Regions from separate parts of the Peribacillus sp. NPDC058075 genome, predicted to be linked through region 1. Evidence: riboswitches for the same ligand, from Rfam matches in the RefSeq annotation. Region 1 holds a riboswitch; each other region holds the start of a gene.
The links. A riboswitch is a leader RNA that binds a small molecule or an ion and turns the genes downstream of it on or off. The one in region 1 is predicted to bind S-adenosylmethionine.
Positions count from the first base shown of each region.

Region 2: another riboswitch for S-adenosylmethionine. It lies ahead of mtnK (S-methyl-5-thioribose kinase); the one in region 1 lies ahead of metK (methionine adenosyltransferase).
Region 3: another riboswitch for S-adenosylmethionine. It lies ahead of ACFVS1_RS22025 (sugar ABC transporter substrate-binding protein); the one in region 1 lies ahead of metK (methionine adenosyltransferase).

Region 1 is NZ_JBHVSL010000005.1:133,462-135,735, reverse strand. It holds gene pckA (phosphoenolpyruvate carboxykinase (ATP)) at 1-790, opposite strand, end outside; SAM riboswitch class I at 1,196-1,358, shown strand; gene metK (methionine adenosyltransferase) at 1,522-2,274, shown strand, end outside.
Region 2 is NZ_JBHVSL010000001.1:1,374,824-1,377,097, forward strand. It holds gene mtnA (S-methyl-5-thioribose-1-phosphate isomerase) at 1-112, opposite strand, end outside; gene mtnK (S-methyl-5-thioribose kinase) at 127-1,329, opposite strand; SAM riboswitch class I at 1,408-1,561, opposite strand; gene ACFVS1_RS06970 (carbon-nitrogen family hydrolase) at 1,633-2,274, opposite strand, start outside.
Region 3 is NZ_JBHVSL010000003.1:265,665-267,938, forward strand. It holds gene ACFVS1_RS22025 (sugar ABC transporter substrate-binding protein) at 1-1,019, opposite strand, end outside; SAM riboswitch class I at 1,135-1,240, opposite strand; gene ACFVS1_RS22030 (GTPase domain-containing protein) at 1,335-2,274, opposite strand, start outside.

The sequences.
Region 1 (2,274 bases):
ATACGCCGTTAGAAGACCAGCCATGCTCGTCATCGCCAATCAGCTTACGGCTAGTGTCTGCTGATAAAGTTGTTTTGCCAGTACCGGACAGTCCAAAGAATAAAGCGACGTCCCCTTCACGTCCTACGTTAGCAGAGCAATGCATTGGAAGGATTCCAGCCTCTGGAAGTAAGTAGTTCATGATCGAGAAGATCGATTTTTTCATTTCTCCTGCATATTCCGTTCCGCCGATCAGGATGGTACGGCGTTCAAATGAAACGATGATGAAAGTTTCGGAAGTGGTTCCGTCCACTTCTGGGTCTGCTTTGAAGTTAGGCGCAGAAAGGATTGTGAATTCAGCTTCGTGACCTCTTAGTTCCTCTTCATTTGGACGGATGAACAAAGTATGGGCGAAAAGGTTATGCCAAGCATATTCATTAACAACACGGATTGGAAGACGAGATGATTCGTCTGCACCAGCGAAACCTTTAAAAACAAAAATCTCTTCTTTTGCTTTTAGGTAGTCAACTACTTTATTATATAGTTTATTGAATACATCTTCGGAAATTGGCTGGTTCACTGAACCCCAATCGATTTTATCTTTAACGGATGCTTCTTCCACGATAAATTTATCTTTAGGTGAACGACCAGTATATTTGCCAGTTTCAGCTTTTACTGCACCGGTTGATGTTAAAACGCCTTCATTTCTGCTTAATACTTTTTCGACCAATTGAGGAACTGAAAGTTGAGTTTGCACATTGTTTCCTGTTAATAACTGGTGTAACTCATTAGAAACATCTACAGAATTCATATATGAGGTACCTTCCTTTGTTTAAGTTTTTAGATTACAATTAGTATAACACATTCATTTGAATAGTCTATACTATTTCTTCTAATTTGTGATTATTTTCAGATGGTCGCGTTAATCATTTTATTCCGGCAGGAACCGAGTCAGGATTATCACATATACTTTAATGAAATCAATTTATTTTAATAGGAAGTAAGTAAGCAATAATTTCCATTGTTGAAGTCGTTTTTCATCTGCTTAATACTTATTATTAATGGAAATTCCCAGCATTTCTATTCGTATTTTGCATTGTAAGGCGCTGTATCAACATGTTTTTCAGATGAACGCCATACTGGGCGGAAATGTTCTTTTTAGAAAAGCATTGACAAATTCCAATCAGATACGATATTATCTTAAATTGTACGGATTCTCTTATCCCGAGTTGGTGGAGGGACAGGCCCTTTGAAACCCAGCAACCTGCCATTTTGAACTTGACTCCAAGATCAATCGCCGAAAATAAAGCGAAGGTCTTCAAGGAATAGTGGTGATGGTGCTAACCTGAGCAAGGTAAAAAACCCTTGAACGATAAGAGTGAAAGGATAGAAGACAGAATTTTAAACCTTTCCTCATTTGCCAGGGAAGGTTTTTGTGTTTTTTATAAGTAATTCTGTGTCTATAGTTGAAACTAATGAGGGAAACGAGTTCCGTAAAAATCAGGCTTATGCCTACAACATACTAACTTCCAAGGAGGAAATATGATGTCAAAGAAACGTCTATTTACTTCTGAATCTGTTACAGAGGGCCATCCGGACAAAATTTGTGATCAGATTTCAGATTCCATTTTAGATGCTATCCTAGCTAAGGATGCAAATGCACGTGTTGCGTGTGAAACTAGTGTAACAACAGGACTTGTACTTGTTGCTGGTGAAATTACAACGTCCGCTTACGTGGATATTCCGCGTATCGTTCGTGATACGATTAAAGGAATTGGCTATACACGTGCGAAATACGGTTTCGATGCTGAAACTTGTGCCGTGTTGAGTTCCATTGATGAGCAGTCTGCCGATATCGCAGCTGGTGTCGATAAAGCATTGGAAGCTCGTGAAGGAAACATGTCTGAGGAAGAAATCGATGCAATCGGTGCAGGAGACCAAGGTCTTATGTTCGGATTTGCTTGCAATGAAACAGAAGAGCTTATGCCGCTTCCGATTTCATTGGCACATAAACTTTCATTCCGCTTGGCTCAAGTTCGTAAAGATGAAACTCTTGCTTACCTGCGCCCTGATGGTAAAACACAGGTAACAGTGGAATATGATGAGAATAACCGTCCTGTACGTGTAGATACGATCGTTATCTCTACACAGCATGATGCAGAAATTACACTTGAACAAATTCAAGCCGATTTAAAAGAACATGTGATTAAAGCAGTCGTTCCAGCTGAATTGATCGATGCTCAAACTAAATACTTCATCAACCCTACTGGCCGTTTCGTTATTGGCGGACCTCAA
Region 2 (2,274 bases), on a different contig from region 1:
CAGAATGAAGTTCAATAAATTCAGTTATGGAAGGAAGGGCTTGTTGATTTAATAAGGTAATATGGGTATCATCCCATTGTACCGAATAAGGTAATGGTGCTAGTGTTGTCATGTGCAGGTCTCCTTTTAAATGGTTGAATAAGATGGCAATGTACGTTGCTTCAACGCTTCAATGACAGCTGGAACATCCAATTTTCCCCGGTTTTTAATTAAAAAAGCACCAATTTCCAATGTTGCCGTTTTGGCAGCGATCCTTGTTTCTTTATCTTCAATGATATTTAAATCGGCAACATGGGAAAGTCCGATGGTTCGCCGAATCAGTTCACAGCCAGCAAAGCCGAATGCATCTTTTTTGAATTTTGTCAGTAAATAAGGCAGATAACCTTTCACATGGCGAAATGGGCTTTTATTTTGGCCATCCCATAATTCGGAATAAGTTTCTTCAAAGGCCTTCCAACATTCATGAAGGTGTGTGTAAATCTCTTCCTTTCCAGCGCTATTACGTGTGATAGCCTGAAAGAGAAGGTTGGCGGTGTATTGACCTAGGTCAAAACCAACTGGACCATAAAAAGCGAATTCCGGATCGATAACCTTTGTTTCAGTTGCACTTGCAAATATACTTCCAGTATGTAAATCTCCATGAAGCAAGGCTTCCTGCTCGGTTTCGAAGCTTTGTTTCAGCTTAGCGACCTCAAGGATCACTTCTTTATCATCCCATATATTTTTGGCGGCATCAGTCAATTCCACCTCGAAATCTCCCGGGAGTTCCTCAAAAAATGGATCCGTGAAAATAAAGACTTCAGTGATTTTGCAGAGTTCGGGATTCGTGAAATGTCGGGCCACTTCCTTTTTCGCAGAGGGTTCTAAATGATAATCGGATGTATAAAATGCCGTTTTCGCCACATATTCACCAATATGCTGTGAAAGCAATGGATATGAATCTCCTTCGATCAATCCTGTTCTAACGATTTTCAAGTGCGATAAATCCTCCATGACCGTGATGGCAAGCTGTTCATCAGAATAATAGACTTGCGGTACGAATTCTGGGCAATAACTTCTGAAATGAATCAGCGCATTCGCTTCTATGGCAGCTCTTTTCAATGTCAGCGGCCAGCTCTCGCCAAGCACCTTGGCATAAGGGACCGCTTGTTTAATTATAATTCCTTTATTTGTGACTGTGTCTGTAATATGAAAAACATAATTTAAGTTTCCATCGCCGATTTCTTTACATGTTAAACTTGCATCCGCATTGACCAACCCAAGTTTTTTTGCAAGGGTTACAGCTGTTTCGTTTGTCAATCTCTTAAAATTTGAATGGTTTTGAGTCATTCTTTTCCCCTCCGGATTCAAAATAAGAATAAAAAAGCCTCTTTCATATAGAAAGAGGCAGAAGTTTTGGCTTCGGACCTCTTATCTTCCAGAATATGAATTCTGGTGGAATTAGCACCGTGCTCTGTGGATTTTATAATCCGGCGGTGAATCCGCCCCATTTCGCAATGGTATTACAGTCGGTTGCTGGGCTTCATAGGGCCTTTATCCCTCAGCCTGCTCTTGATAAGAGTAAATGTTTTCTGAAATTTTAATCTTCGGGAAAATAATATCAACTTTTTAAATAGTTTGTCAATGGGTAAATTAATAAAAATCAGGACGGCGATCTTCGAATACAGGTATTTTGTTACGTGCTTCCGTAACTTTATTGAAGTCCAAGGTGCCTGTCAGGAGTTCATTTCCTTCTCCGGCTTCACTTATGATATTCCCCCAAGGATCAATAATCAAGGAATGCCCGGCAAAGATATTATTGACATCAGAGCCTGAACGATTAACGGCTACAACATAGGCTTGGTTCTCGATGGCACGGCTAATCAATAAGGCTCTCCAGTGATCGAGTCTCGGCTTTGGCCATTCAGCCGTAACGAAGAGAACTTCGGCGCCTTTAGCGGTATGGGCTCGCTGCCATTCAGGGAAACGGATGTCATAACAAATGAAACCAGCACATATTTTTTCATCAAGAGTAAATAAACCATCTTTTTCTCCTGGCTTCAGGAAATGATGTTCATCCATTAATTGAAATAAGTGAAGCTTATCATATTCTTTTATGAGATTTCCCTGTTTATCGATGATTATCATGGTGTTATAGATTCCCTTGCTCGTTTTTTTCGCAATGGAACCGCCTACGATATGAATCTCGTGTTTCCTTGCCTGTGTTTTAAGAAATTCAATCGTTTTTTCCGCCTCTTGATCAGCAATCTCATTTAACCTGCTTAAGTCGTATCC
Region 3 (2,274 bases), on a different contig from region 1:
ATGTTCACCGCTTCTTTTGACGCTTGGATTTGCTTTTGTGAAATAAGTGAAGCCTCCAAGTCATAGGTTTGCGGCGTTTCTTCGCCCGCTAATTTTTTAGCCAATATCCTCATATTCACTGCACCGATCAACTTTGGATCGACTGCTGCCGTGTAGGACCATGAGCTATCAGCCGATTGAATTTCCTGGAGATCTGCATTCGAAACATCTATTCCATATATCTTTACTTCATCTCGGCCCGCCTCTTTAATCGCCCGGGCTGCACCGATAGCGAAGGCATCCCATGTTGCGAAAATGGCATCCAATTTACCTTTAGGGTATTTATTCAGCATTGCCGCTACAGCATTTTGTGTCTGAACCGAAGTATCAGCAGAGGCCACTCCGAATCTTTCAACTTCTTTAATCCCAGGATTTTCTTTTAATTTTTCCTGATAGACTGCATTTCTTCGTACCATTGGAGGAAATCCATCCACCCAAAGATAGGCAATCGACGCTTCACCTTTCTGTTCTTTTATCAGTTTATCAAAAGCCAGAGTTGCCAACGCTTCATCATCTTGTGAAGTTAATGTCACGCCTTCTATTTTAGATAAATCGCTTATTGAATCGAATGTGACAACGCTTTTACCTGCATCAACCAACTTTTGAACATCATTCACAGTTGCTGCATCATCACCATGTGAAATGATATAGCCGTCATAATCTTCCTCCAAAGCCTGCGCTATCGCATCATGGAATTTAGCCGTATCACCATTGGCTGTGTACGTATCCACTTGAAACCCCAGTGCTTCTCCTTCTTCCTTCGCCCCCGCCAGGTATTGGGCCGTATGATCATCACCGCCAATTTTACGGATCACTTTGATTCTGGCTCCATCTCCATCAGCAAATCTTTCCGGAACATTTTCAAATGATACTTTTTCTTCTTTCTTCGACTCTGTGGAGCTCTGACCTGTAGAGCAACCCGTTAAAAGCAAAGCCGAAGCGATGGTTGAAATGAATATCCCTTTAATAGACCTTTTCATTTTGTTTCCCTCCATTTTTCCTTATTAGTCTTATCAGTTAAGTTGGTGTAAATTCCAAAATAAAAACCTCTCTAATATAGAGAGGTTTAATCGGCTGTTTTGCAGACTTGTCCCTCTCTTATCTGTCAAAACATTTCTGTTTTGCAGGATTTAGCACCAATTCCTAATGGAACGGTTGCTGGGCATCTTAGGGCCAGTCCCTCCGCCACTCTTGATAAGAGATATATGTGTTACGTTTTCGTAATTATCACTTTATAGGGATATAGTCGTAAAGTCAATAGATTTTTGAATATTTGAAATGTTCCCCGTTATTTTTTATTTTCTTTGTAGCTGGGCTAGACGCTTTTTCTCAATCTTTTCAAGTCGCTCCAACTGCCTTAATTTCACTTCGAACAAGGTGATAGGGTCACGGTAAACTTCCGGATTTTCTTTCATATGCTCCAATGCAGCCTGGTAGTCTTTAATTTCAGTCTGCGTTTGCTCTATCGTTTTTTGAAGTAAAGCAAATGAACCGCGATAGAAAAGGGAGATGTCACGATCCAATGATTTTTCAAACAATCCAAATTGGGTAAGGAAACGTTCCGTGATCATTTCCGCAACATCCAGGTAATCTTCACTTTCCAGGTATTTCTTATAACGATTGTACATATTGGCTTTATTTTGCGGTATCGCCCCAAACAGCTTCCCTGCCCCTTTAAGCAGCAATTGAGATGGAGTCCTGCGCAAAAGGATATTGACGTTTTCGATGCGGATACTGCTTGTCATCCGGTCGGCATCACGGCGCCAATCATCCAATACCCTGAAGTCGCCTGCCAGCGTAATCCGTTCTTCTTTGTATAATTCATTGAATCCGGCACTCATCTCATCCATGAACTGCTGGCTTTGTGTGAACTCCATTTGGGAACTGGCAATCCAGTCTTGAAGAGAACGGTAATATTGAGGCATGATTTTGTCAGAAATGAAGTTCTGAATCCGCTCATTCATTTCCTGGTTTAACTGTACATGGACCTGACTGAAATCACTGCTTTCCGTTAACGATTTAGAGCAATCCCTCAGTAATTCAGGAATTTTTGAATAAAGCTGATTTTTCACTTCGTCCTTAAGCGAACGATACGACCTTATGATATTTTCACTTTTTTCTTTTTCCAGATCAGCCAGTTGATTGACCGCTCCATTCAGCTTGACTTCCATCTGTTCATTCCAAGAGATGGAATGCTCGCATTTCCGCTCATTGGCTGCCCGTTTTTCTAACAGA